Regions from separate parts of the Salinivibrio sp. SS3 genome, predicted to be linked through region 1. Evidence: predicted binding sites of a transcription regulator. Region 1 holds the regulator's gene; each other region holds the start of a gene.

Region 1 (3,185 bases):
TCTCATGCGCCACTCGTCCATCCTTGTCTAATTGCGCCAACCACATGATCAGCTGGTTAGTGGTTTTTCCTGCCGCAGATACCACGATCAAGTCTTGCTGGCTCGCATGCGCGGTCAATACATCGACCACGCGGCGATAGCAATCAGGGCTCGCAAGGCTACTGCCACCAAACTTGTGTAATTGGCGTGGTGACTCTGGGGACGTTTCCATCGGTTGCGCATGCATGGCAAGGTCTCTCTTAATGTCTATCAATCTCGGTAAAACGGCGCGCACGGCGGCGCAGCCTCTATCGGGGGTTGCCCCCTAAACGGGCAAAAGCATTCGCCAAATCGGCGACCAAATCTTGCGCATCTTCTAATCCAATCGACAAGCGTAATAAGGTCGGCGAAATGCCGGCTTCTGCTTGCGCTGCGTCACTCATGGCTCGGTGCGTCATCGAGCCAGGGTGAGTGATCAAGCTTTCCACGCCCCCTAGCGATTCGGCCAGAGCAAATAACGAAAGGCCGTCGATAAACCGCGCCACACCGGCTTGGTCGGTCTCTAACTCTAGGCTCAGCATGCTACCAAACCCCGCTTGCTGACGCGCCGCAATTTGGTGACCAGGGTGAGAGGCCAACCCGGGATAGTATATTTTCCGCACCGCCGGCACCGTTTGTAGGTAGCTCAGTACCGCTTCAGTGTTGTGCTGGTGTTGTTTAACGCGCGCGCCCAGTGTACGCAACCCTCGCAATGTCATATAACTGTCAAAGGCATTGCCCGTCGCCCCTAAGCAATTTCCCCACCAAGCCAGTGTGTCTGCCAATTCATCCGTACGCGCGACCACCACGCCACCGACAATATCGGAGTGACCATTAATAAACTTGGTGGTGGAATGGACCACCATATCCGCGCCCAGCGCAAACGGCTTTTGCAAGGCGGGCGATAAAAAGGTGTTATCCACCACCACCCGGGCCCCAACTTGATGGGCCTTTTGGCTTATTTCTGCGATATCGACCACGCGTAGAAGTGGATTAGATGGAGTTTCCACCAGCACCAACTTGGGCTGCTTAGCCAATGCCTGCGCCAACGCCTCATGGTCGGATTGATCGACAAAACTCACCTGCCAAATGCCTTGTTTGGCGCGTGATTCGAGCAAGCGATAGGTGCCGCCATAACAATCGTGCGGGGCGACGATATGATCGCCTGCCTCCAATAGAGATAACACCAAGTTTATCGCCGACATGCCACAGTTAGTCACTACCGCACCCGCGCCCCCCTCTAAGTCAGTCAGCGCTTGTTCCAACTGCGCACGCGTTGGGTTGCCGCCTCGCGCGTAGTCGTAGGTAGGCACATCCCCCAGAGCCGGGAAACGGTAATTGGTCGATAAATACAAGGGAGGCACTACCGCATGGTGCTGGGTGTCGGTGCCAATCCCAGTGCGAACGGCGATGGTGTCGGTTTTTTTCTCAGTCATGATCTGTCCTTGCTAGTCTGGTTTGCGCATGGTGGGCGTGATCCAGGCGTCATACTGCCACCTTACCCGTCGCTTTTTGGGACGTCAACACTTCTAGACGTCTACACTCCTTTGCATGTGGCGGTTAATATAGCTAAAATCTCCGCAGCATCATCCTGGGTATTCCTTAATCAAGATAGGTGAGACATGGCGCAGTGGAACGGCGACTACATTAATCCGTATGCCGAACATGGTAAAAAGAAAGAGCAGGTAAAGAAGATCACCGTCTCTATCCCATTAAAAGTACTAAAAATTCTTACTGATGAGCGCACTCGTCGTCAGGTGCAAAACCTGCGTCACGCGACCAACAGCGAGTTGTTGTGTGAGGCATTTCTTCATGCCTACACCGGTCAACCTCTGCCAACCGATGACGATATCCGTAAGGATAAACCCGACAGCATCCCCGCCGAAGCGCGTCGGATCATGAAAGAGCTGGGTATCGAATTCGACGATAGCGAATACTAAAAAAACCCGCCAACCGGCGGGTTTTTCATTACCTGCAGCATCGTGCTGTCTGCCACTTGCGCATGGCAACATGCCTCGCTACATCATATAGTTTTCTGGCATCTCGATACGAGCTACGCCGGTTTCGACGGCCGCCAGCGCCACTGCACGTGCTACTTTCGGCAACAAACGCGCGTCCATGGGCTTGGGAATGATGTAATCAGGACCAAAGCTGAGCGAAGACAAGCCGGCGGCGTCTAATACTGTTTGTGGCACCGGCTCTTTGGCTAAACTGCGAATGGCCTCGACCGCGGCCAGTTTCATCGCATTGTTAATTTCACTGGCACGCACATCCAATGCACCACGGAAAATAAACGGGAAACAGAGTACGTTATTGACCTGGTTGGGGTAATCCGAACGCCCGGTTCCCATGATCAGATCATCACGGACTTGATGTGCCACATCCGGGTGGATTTCAGGATCCGGATTCGAGCAGGCAAATATCACGGGCTTGTCTGCCATCAGCTTCAAGGCCTCTGGTGAGAGTAAGTCTGGGCCAGATACGCCAACGAACATGTCCGCGCCTTCAATCACATCTTCGAGGGTACGTTTATCGGTGTTATTGGCAAACAGCTGCTTGTATTTGTTGATATCATCACGGCGCGTATGGATCACGCCTTTACGATCCAACATATAGATTTTTTCTCGCTGCGCACCACATTTTATTAATAGCTCCATACAGGCAACCGCGGCCGCGCCAGCACCCATGCACACCACCGTCGCCTCACGGATATCTTTGCCTTGTAGCTCGAGCGCGTTAAGCATGCCGGCAGCAGTCACGATGGCAGTACCGTGTTGGTCATCATGGAATACAGGCACTTCGCACCGTGCAATCAGTTGTTTTTCAATTTCAAAACAATCAGGGGCTTTAATATCTTCGAGGTTGATACCGCCAAAGGTGTCAGCAATATTGGCCACGGTATCAACGAACTCATCAATAGTGCGGTGTTTCACTTCAATATCAATCGAGTCCAAACCGGCAAAACGCTTGAATAATAACGCTTTACCTTCCATGACGGGCTTAGAAGCCATGGGGCCTAAGTTCCCCAATCCCAAAATCGCGGTGCCGTTTGAGATCACCGCCACCATGTTGCCTTTACCCGTATAGCGGTAAACCGCATCCGCGTCTTGCGCTATCTCTCGCACCGGCTCAGCAACGCCAGGACTATACGCTAGGGCGAGATCCGC
Region 2 (3,185 bases), on a different contig from region 1:
GCGTAGTTATTGTGCTCGTCAATGCCGGTGGCAACCGCAAAAATATTAGGGTCGAAAATAATGTCTTCCGGTGGAAAGCCAACTTGCTCGACCAGAAGGTGATAGGCCCGCGTACAGATTTCTACTTTCCGCGCCTGGGTATCAGCCTGTCCTTGCTCATCAAACGCCATCACGATCACTGCCGCACCATAGCGACGGACTAAACGTGCTTGGTGCAGAAAGGCTTCTTCTCCTTCTTTGAGCGAAATAGAGTTGACGATGCCTTTCCCTTGAATGCACTTGAGGCCAGCTTCAATCACCTCCCATTTGGAGGAATCAATCATCACTGGCACACGGGCAATATCCGGCTCCCCCGCGCAAAGGTTGAGGAATCGCACCATGGCCTTTTCGGCATCCAACATACCCTCATCCATATTGATATCGATGATTTGGGCGCCGTTCTCCACTTGCTGCAATGCCACTTCAAGCGCTTCGTCATATTGCTCCTCAACGATTAAGCGTTTAAAGCGTGCTGAGCCGGTGACATTGGTGCGCTCCCCCACGTTGACGAACAAGCTATCAGCATTAATGGTCAGGGGCTCGAGCCCAGATAAGCGACAGGTCACAGGGTGGTCAGGCAGAGAGCGTGGCGCATGTTGCTTCACCGCGTCGCTAATCGCTTGAATATGTTCGGGCGTAGTGCCACAGCACCCCCCGACCAAGTTGATAAAGCCAGACGCCGCCCACTCATCAATGTGTGTCGCCATCTCTTCGGGAGAAAGATCATACTCGCCAAAGGCGTTGGGCAACCCCGCATTGGGGTGGACGGAGACAAAGCCCTCACAAATGTCGCTCAGCTCTTTGACATACTGGCGCAATTCAGCTGGCCCAAGTGCGCAGTTTAAGCCAAACGACAGTGGCTCGACATGACGCAACGAGTGATAAAAAGCGGCGGTGGTTTGTCCGGATAAGGTACGTCCAGATGCATCAGTGATGGTGCCGGAGATCATAATGGGTAAGCGAAAACCGCGGGCATCAAAGACCTTTTCAGCCGCAAATGCGCATGCTTTGGCATTCAAGGTATCAAAAATGGTCTCCAACATGATGATATCAACACCGCCGTCAATGAGCGCTTCGGTGGACTCGGCATACACGTCGACTAACTGATCAAAGCTGACATTGCGAAAGCCCGGGTCATTCACGTCTGGAGAGATTGAACACGTTCGGTTCGTCGGCCCTAACACGCCCGCGACAAAACGGGGTTTATCCGGCGTTTTCACCGTCCACGAATCAGCAACCTCACGCGCAAGCCGGGCTGCCGCGCCGTTGATTTCCGCACTCAGCGCCTGCATGTCGTAATCAGCCATCGCGATTTGGGTGGCGTTAAAGGTGTTGGTTTCAATAATGTCCGCGCCCGCCGCCAGATAATCACTATGTAGCGAAGCGATCTTATCAGGCTGCGTCAGCACCAAGAGATCATTATTACCTTTCACATCACAGTGCCAATCTTTAAAACGTTGGCCACGATAATCGGCTTCGCTCAGTGCCAAACCTTGGATCATGGTGCCCATGCCACCATCGATCACTAGAATACGGTCGCGCAGTTGCTGTGTTAGTCGGTCCATACTATTACGCTTATCATCTTCCTCGTTGCAGTCATTTCATCCTACCACAGCGGAAATGGAAATCTAGACGTCTATAAATAACAATTTATTTTGATCTATTTCAATTCAGCTGTTCGTTTTGAAAGCGATTTCTATTAATATTTCGACACACTTTTTCATTCCCTCGTTGCACTAGGAAGCGGCATGTCAACCTACGCAATCCTCAGCTTTATGGCTGCTGCAGCCATCTTTATCGCTTTTATTAATAGTAAAATCAGCCGAGTACAAACCACGATCGCCATCACCGCCAGCTCGCTCCTACTGTCTTTGCTGATAGTGATCGCCGGTCAATACCAAGCAATTCCACTAAAAGCCATGGCCGAGCAGATACTGACAGATATCCACTTTGATACGTTTTTGCTCAAAGGCGTCCTCGGCTTTTTGCTCTTCGCAGGGGGGATTGGCGTCAAGCTTCCCTCTTTCTCCGACCAAAAGTGGGAGATCACAACCCTGGTGATCGGCGGGCTATTGGTCTCTGTGTTGTTAATCGGCACCGGTATCTGGGGCGTGTTTCAACTGATTGGCATCCCCTTTGATTTCCTCTACTGCCTGTTATTTGGCGCGCTGATATCGCCCACCGACCCCATCGCTGTGCTTGCTATCGTCAAAAAGCTGCAAGCACCGACGCGGATCACCACACAAATTGAGGGAGAGTCATTATTCAATGATGGTGTGGGTATCGTGATCTTTGTGACCCTTTTTACCCTAGCCTTTGGCGACAACAACCCGACGGTGGGCGGTACCATTGCCTTGTTTTTACAAGAAGCCGTTGGCGGGGTTTTATATGGCCTAGTGCTGGGCTATCTTTTCCATCGCTTGATTTGTGCCACTAACGATCACTCGATGGAATTGCTATTAACGCTGGCTATCCCCAGCGCTGGCTATGTCTTGGCCGATATGCTGCATGTCTCTGGCCCGCTGGCAATGGTGGTATCGGGGATCATGATCGGTAACTGGACCCGCTTTATTGGCTTTTCCAAAGAAAGTGAAGATCACCTCGACCACTTCTGGGAATTAGTCGATGAATTTCTTAACAGCCTACTCTTTCTCCTCATCGGGGTTAGCTTGCTGCAAATCAGTTTCCATAAAGAAGACTGGATCATTATGGCGGCGGTGGTTCCTATTGTGCTTCTCGCCCGTTTTATTAGCGTGAAAATGTGCTATCTCGGTTTCAACCGCTTTCGTTCTTATAACCCTTGGGCGGTGCGTATATTAAGCTGGGGTGGGTTACGTGGCGGTCTCGCACTGGCGATGGCGATGGCCGTGCCCGCTGGCATCATGGTGGTGCCGGAAAAAAATATCGATGTTCGCGAGCTGATCCTCATCATGACCTACGCGGTGGTGGTATTTTCCATTTTAGTGCAAGGCTCAACCATGACAGGCATGGTTGATAAAGCAAACGCAGCACAAGACGAAATGGATAAACATCAAACCTAAATCCACACAGCTCCCTAAGCAAAAGGCGTCCGCAGGCGCCTTTTTTATTCATCCAGGGTAAAGTTAGACGCAGAGAAGCTATCCAAGTCGAAGGGCGTTTGCTGG
Region 3 (3,185 bases), on a different contig from region 1:
GCGCCGACGGTCAGTGGCACAATCGCCGCCGCGGTACCGATCGAGGTGCCAACCACCATGCGGGTAAAGGGAATAATCGCGACCAGCAAGATAATAAAGGGGATGGAGCGACCAATGTTCACGACTGCGCCAAGCACCTGGTTAACTTGTGGTTGACCCAGCAAACCACCGGGTTTGGTCACATGCAGTAACACGCCTAGTGGGATGCCAATCACAAACCCCATGATGCCGGAGGCAAACACCATATACAGGGTTTGGCCGGTAGCCTCGAGGAGCAAGTTGATAAGGGCGCTGTTTTCATTAACCCATTGGGTGAGTTGATCAATCAACATAGCCAAGTACCTCCGTGTTGACATGGTGCTTGTTGAGGTAAGTAATGGCGTTTTCAACCGCCTCTTTGGGGCCCATGATCTCCGCGAGGAGTAGGCCGAATTTCACGCCACCGGCATAGTCGATATCTGAGCTTAAAATACTGATGTCGATATCAAATAGGCGCGAGATCTGGCTGATTAATGGGTCATCGACCGTCGCACCGGTAAACTCAAGGCGCACTAACGGGTAGCTGCCTTCAAAGTATTCTTGTTGTAAGCGCTGGGCGAAATCATGCGGCACTGACAAGTCGAGGGTTGAGCGAATAAATTGTTTCGCCAAGTCGGATTTGGGGTGCGCAAAAATCTCGCCTACCGGGCCGGATTCAACCAGCTCCCCATCGCCAATGATGGCGACGTCGTCACAGATACGTTTGACCACGTCCATTTCGTGGGTGATCAGCAAAATGGTGAGGTTGAGCTTTTGGTTGATGGTTTGCAGCAGTGACAAAATCGATTGGGTGGTGGCCGGATCCAGTGCGCTGGTGGCTTCATCACAAAGCAGAACGTTGGGGCTTGGCGCCAGTGCGCGGGCAATGGCGACACGCTGTTTTTGTCCGCCACTGAGGCTGACAGGATACACATCACGCTTATCGGCCAAGCCGACCAGATCGAGCAGTTCGCTCACGCGTGTTTCAATCTCATCGCGGCTCGAGCCACTTAGCTCAAGCGGTAGGGCGATATTGTCGAAAACGGTGCGTGACGAAAGCAGATTAAAGTGTTGGAAAATCATCCCGATTTTACGGCGCGCTTGGGTCAACTGGCGGCTGGGTAGCGCGGTGAGGTTAGTGCCCCCCACTTTGACTGAGCCGCTGGTTGGGCGCTCGAGCAGGTTAACCATCCGAATTAGGGTACTTTTCCCAGCACCGGAGGCACCGATCACACCAAATACTTTTCCCTTGGGAATAAATAAGTTGATGTCATTAAGGGCATGAATTCGGCGCTCCCCGAGTTCGAATACCTTGTTGAGGTTGGTTATCTCAATCATCACATGTCCTTGGCGAATAATTTGATCACAGCAGACTCACTCAGCGGCTTGTGCCACATTCTTGCTGTCGCTCTGGTTATTGATGCTATGAGTTAGTCAAAATTAAGTCAATGGATATTTTTACTTCTGGACGTCTAAATGGCAATAAGTCCAATCGCTTGGTTATAAACTCAACAGTCAGCTTGATCTCAAACGATAAAGGGCGTTTACTAGAGGCCCCTGTAGTGCTTTGTTCTGATTACGCTTTATGCCAACTTCTTTGATTGATACCACCATGCTTTCCTTGTTTATCCCGACCTTTTTCCTCGTCTCGGTGACGCCTGGGATGTGTATGACCCTCTCGATGACGCTGGGAATGACCATCGGGGTTAAGCGTAGCCTGCATATGATGTGGGGCGAGTTAATTGGCGTGGGGCTGGTGGCGATTGCCTCGGTGATTGGAGTGGCGGCGATGATGCTTAATTATCCGTCTATCTTTCAGGTTTTCAAATACGTCGGTGGTGCCTATCTGGCGTTTATCGGGGTGCAAATGTGGCGATCTCGCGGGAAAATGGCCATTCCTGAGGAGGATGACGCTAGCCCCAGTCAAGCGTCTGCGTGGTCCTTGGCGGCCCAAGGATTTGTCACCGCGATTGCTAACCCGAAAGGCTGGGCGTTTATGATCTCACTGTTGCCGCCGTTTATTAATCCTAAATTAGCGCTGCCTAGCCAGTTAAGTGTGCTGGTGTTGATTATTCTGCTGACTGAATTTAGCTGTTTGATGCTGTATGCCAGTGGCGGTCGCACGTTGCGTCAATTTCTGCAGCAAAGAGGCAACGTGCAATTACTCAACCGTGTCGCCGGCACCTTGATGGTGGGTGTTGGCGTTTGGCTGGCGCTGGGGTAGGGCGTGATTAGCCTGTGATGCAGCCGTGATGCTCAGCGACCAACGCGGTAAAGAGCGCTTTGGCGGTGGGGAGGATCGCATCTGGGAAATCATAATCAGGGTTGTGCAGCTGTGGATGATGCTCACCACTGCCAATGCCAAATAACGCCCCTGGCCAACGAGCAAGAAATTCGGCCACATCCTCCGACCAACGCATGGGCTCGGTGAGCCTGTGAACGGCTAACCCTAACGACTGCGCGGCATTGACCACATGCTGCGTATGGTGCGTGCTGTTCTCGGCCGCGATAAAGGGCTCATGCCAGCAAACACTGACCGTTAATCCTGCCCGAGCCGCCAGCGTGTTCACTTTGTCGATTAAGTCGGCCTTCATGGCGTGAAAGCAGGCGTTGTCATCACTGCGTAACGTGGCCATCACGGTCGCCTGGCCGGGGGCGACGCCGTAGGCAGGCTCTCCTAACTGGGCGTGAACCAAGGTGACGAGGCTGTTGGCGTCAGGGTAGGCGTCGGGCAGTTGTGTCAGGGTATGCAGCACGCCTGTCATCGCACTGGCAGGGCTGATCCCACGCTCTGGGTAGGCGGCATGAGAAGTTTTTCCGTACAACTCAATAGCGACTCCGGTCGAGGCACAGGCAAAGGTGCCGGGGCGCACCACGATTTGATGCTGACTAAAGCCGGGGAGATTGTGAAAGGCGTAGACGTTATCAATCTGCGCGTTGGTAAGTGCGGGGGACTCGCACATACGCGCTGCGCCTTCGCCGGTTTCTTCGGCAGGCTGAAAGGCGAGCAGCACAGTGCCACGAGCGGGTGGCGTGTGGCGAAGCTCGGCGGCGACGGCCAGCAACGCCGCGGTATGACCATCGTGGCCACAGGCATGCATCACGCCTGAGTGCTGGGAGCAATAAGCCAGTGATCCACGCTCTTCAATCGGCAGCGCATCGAAATC
Region 4 (3,185 bases), on a different contig from region 1:
AATGGCACTCACAGGTATACCGGCTAATACCATCCCGATAACAACGGGACGAAGACAACTGGACATAATCAACTCCATTTTGTGATAATAATTATCATTTGTTTATTGAGAATTATTCACATAGATACACGGACGCCTAGCCCCATAAAGGGAACATCTCGTTCCATTTATTGAACGAGGTAATTTCTCTCCTTCTGGACAGCTGATGTGACGTCTTACTGGCGTTAAAAGGAAAGTTATGCAGGATTTATCTTCGATCCGTTCGTTTGCGGCTTTGTGTCATCATCAAAGCCTCACGGCCGCCGCTAAGGCATTAGGTCAACCCAAGTCAACGGTGAGTCGTCGCTTAGCTCAACTTGAAGCCGACCTAGGACAACCTTTAACGCAAAGACAAGGTAATAGACTGGTCTTAACCAAAGCGGGCGCGATATTTGCGCGATACTGTCATCAAATTATTGATTTAGCAGAAAGAAGTGAAGAGGCCATACAGGATTTAAATAACCACCTTCAAGGGCCGATAGAAGTGATTTGCCACCCCGGAATGATGCGCGGCTGGGCGGCTCCATTGATCAGTCGTTTTCTCGCTGAGCATCCCAAAGTATCCATCACATTAACAAGCGAAGTCAGTGCACAACGTATTCAGTCGGCCGATCTTATCATCTGGGCAGGAGACATCATGTTACCGGTCAATTGCCGCTCATATCAGCTTGGCCACTGGCAATATGGTATTTACGCGGCACCAGACTATGTCAGCCAATATGGCCCGTTTACGCATCCTAGCCTGCTCGATGAACACCCTTGGCTCGATGTCTTTGCCCTACGTCGACAAGGGTTAACGCTTTATGACCACGACAATACCTACCACTTAAGCGCCATGCCTAGCCGCTTTAATTGCGATATGATAGCCATTCAATTGGATGCTATCGCCGATGGGCAGGGCGTTGGATTGCTACCGATCTGGAGCGCCACGGGTTATCAACACCATCATCCTGATAGAATTATACGCTGCTTGCCTAACTGGGCCTCAGCACCTATTCCGTTGCGTCTTTACTGCAGCGCTGGCCGCCTTCCTCTGCGTGTCGAATCACTGGTGCACTGGCTGCAAGAGGCGATTCCCTCATCATGGAGGTCAGTGAAGCCACAGCCAGTATCCCACGCGGTGTAAGCGCATCTCAGCCAATTTTGCTATACCTTAAGACACCCATATGCATCATCTGACTTGCGTTTATCACAATTGCGAATAAAATAGACGTCTAGAAGTTAAAACATCTGAGTTGATCGGCGGTGCGCGTTAATACGTATCGTCAGTTTCCCCGATAATCAATGAGAGTGTCACATGGCTAAGCACCTGTTTACCTCAGAGTCCGTCTCTGAAGGCCATCCTGATAAAATCGCAGATCAGATTTCTGATGCTGTTTTGGATGCCATCCTTGAGCAAGACCCCAAAGCACGCGTCGCCTGCGAAACCTATGTTAAAACTGGCATGGTAATGGTAGGCGGGGAAGTGACGACCTCGGCATGGGTCGATATCGAAGAGCTTACTCGTCAAACCGTTCAAGATATTGGCTATATCCACTCTGATATGGGCTTTGATGCCAACTCTTGCGCGGTATTGAATACCATTGGTAAACAATCCCCAGACATCAACCAAGGGGTTGATCGCGCCGACCCGAAAGATCAGGGCGCTGGCGACCAAGGGATCATGTTCGGCTTTGCCACCAATGAGACCAATGTGCTGATGCCAGCTCCTATTACCTATTCACACCGTTTGGTGGAGCGCCAAGCGCAAGTGCGCAAAGATGGCACCTTAGACTGGTTACGCCCAGATGCGAAAAGCCAGGTCACCTTTGCGTATGACAACGGCAAAATTGCCGGTATTGATGCCGTCGTGCTCTCTACACAGCATTGCGACAGTATTTCAACTGAGGATCTGCGCGAGGCGGTGATGGAAGAAATCATCAAGCCTGTGTTGCCGGCGGAATGGCTGACCAAAGACACCAAGTATTTCATTAACCCAACGGGTCGGTTTGTGATTGGCGGGCCGATGGGCGATTGTGGTTTGACAGGCCGTAAGATCATTGTTGACACCTATGGCGGGGCAGCCCGTCACGGTGGCGGGGCGTTCTCAGGAAAAGATCCCTCAAAAGTGGATCGCTCTGCCGCTTACGCCGCGCGCTATGTGGCCAAAAACATTGTTGCCGCAGGCCTTGCCGACCGTTGTGAAATTCAACTGTCTTACGCGATTGGCGTCGCCGAGCCGACGTCCATCATGGTCGAGACCTTCGGCACTGAAAAAGTCGCACCAGCGGTGATCATTAAAGCGGTACGTGAGCACTTCGACTTACGCCCGTATGGTTTGCAAGAAATGCTGGATTTGTTACAGCCTATCTATAAGCAAACGGCTGCGTATGGCCACTTTGGTCGCGACATCTTCCCTTGGGAGAAAACCGACAAAGCGGAGCTGTTGCGCGACTTTGCCAAGCTCGGGTAACCTTAGGCGACTCAGTGCTTTTAAGGGAAGCTTCGGCTTCCCTTTTTGATCGCAGCAAGGACGACCACTTATGTCTTGTGCTTATGACACCCCAGAAAAATCCGCTCATGCATTACAACAGGCAGCGCTCTCACGCGCCCAGCAATGTATTGATGTGGCTAACCAGCAATTGGGCACCCAGCTGACCTACCCCGTGGTTGGCTTTACACTGCGGGGCAAGTCTGCCGGTACTGCGCATCCAGCACAATGGCGCGTCCGGTTTAACCCTGTTCTTTTGCAACAAGCACCAGACACCTTTTTTGACGAAGTGATCCCTCATGAAGTCTGTCATTTGGTCACCTTTGCGTTACATGGTCGGGTGAAACCGCATGGTCCTGAGTGGCGTTCGTTGATGACCCAGGTCTTTAACGCCCCTGCCAATACCACCCACCAGCTTGATATCAGCGCCGTGCAGGGTAAAACCTTTGCTTACTACTGTGATTGCGGGCCTGTCGCCTTATCCATTCGCCGTCACAATAAAATACAACGCGGCCAAGCCATCTATCGCTGCAACCGTTGCCAACAGCCACTAACACGCAGTGGTGAAGGATCAGAATAGTTTGCTTTTTCGTCCCTCGTCCCCATAGTAGTGACAGAGCCTATCGTCCCTTTGGTCATGTTACACTGAGGGCGACTTGAACATGGAACACGAGCA

Evidence for each region. Region 1 encodes MetJ, which represses methionine synthesis genes. Its sites were predicted from a motif close to TTAGACNTNTANANGTCTAA; they were not measured.
Region 2: a site for MetJ is predicted at 1,660-1,679, ahead of metH (methionine synthase). Genes of this name have one in related genera too.
Region 3: a site for MetJ is predicted at 1,475-1,494, ahead of metN (methionine ABC transporter ATP-binding protein MetN). Genes of this name have one in related genera too.
Region 4: a site for MetJ is predicted at 1,246-1,265, ahead of metK (methionine adenosyltransferase). Genes of this name have one in related genera too.

The regions. Positions count from the first base shown of each region.
Region 1 is NZ_MEBQ01000012.1:59,529-62,713, forward strand. Features, by position in the region: gene BGL48_RS06385 (bifunctional aspartate kinase/homoserine dehydrogenase II) at 1-226, opposite strand, end outside; gene metB (cystathionine gamma-synthase) at 288-1,454, opposite strand; gene metJ (met regulon transcriptional regulator MetJ) at 1,641-1,958, shown strand; gene BGL48_RS06400 (malic enzyme-like NAD(P)-binding protein) at 2,037-3,185, opposite strand, start outside.
Region 2 is NZ_MEBQ01000010.1:1,336-4,520, reverse strand. Features, by position in the region: gene metH (methionine synthase) at 1-1,604, opposite strand, end outside; gene BGL48_RS05710 (cation:proton antiporter) at 1,788-3,080, shown strand; gene metA (homoserine O-acetyltransferase MetA) at 3,125-3,185, opposite strand, start outside.
Region 3 is NZ_MEBQ01000004.1:31,321-34,505, reverse strand. Features, by position in the region: gene BGL48_RS01795 (methionine ABC transporter permease) at 1-332, opposite strand, end outside; gene metN (methionine ABC transporter ATP-binding protein MetN) at 322-1,356, opposite strand; gene BGL48_RS01785 (LysE family translocator) at 1,604-2,242, shown strand; gene BGL48_RS01780 (amidohydrolase) at 2,250-3,185, opposite strand, start outside.
Region 4 is NZ_MEBQ01000017.1:13,557-16,741, reverse strand. Features, by position in the region: gene BGL48_RS07555 (ligand-gated channel protein) at 1-66, opposite strand, end outside; gene BGL48_RS07550 (LysR family transcriptional regulator) at 239-1,165, shown strand; gene metK (methionine adenosyltransferase) at 1,337-2,491, shown strand; gene BGL48_RS07540 (SprT family zinc-dependent metalloprotease) at 2,562-3,089, shown strand.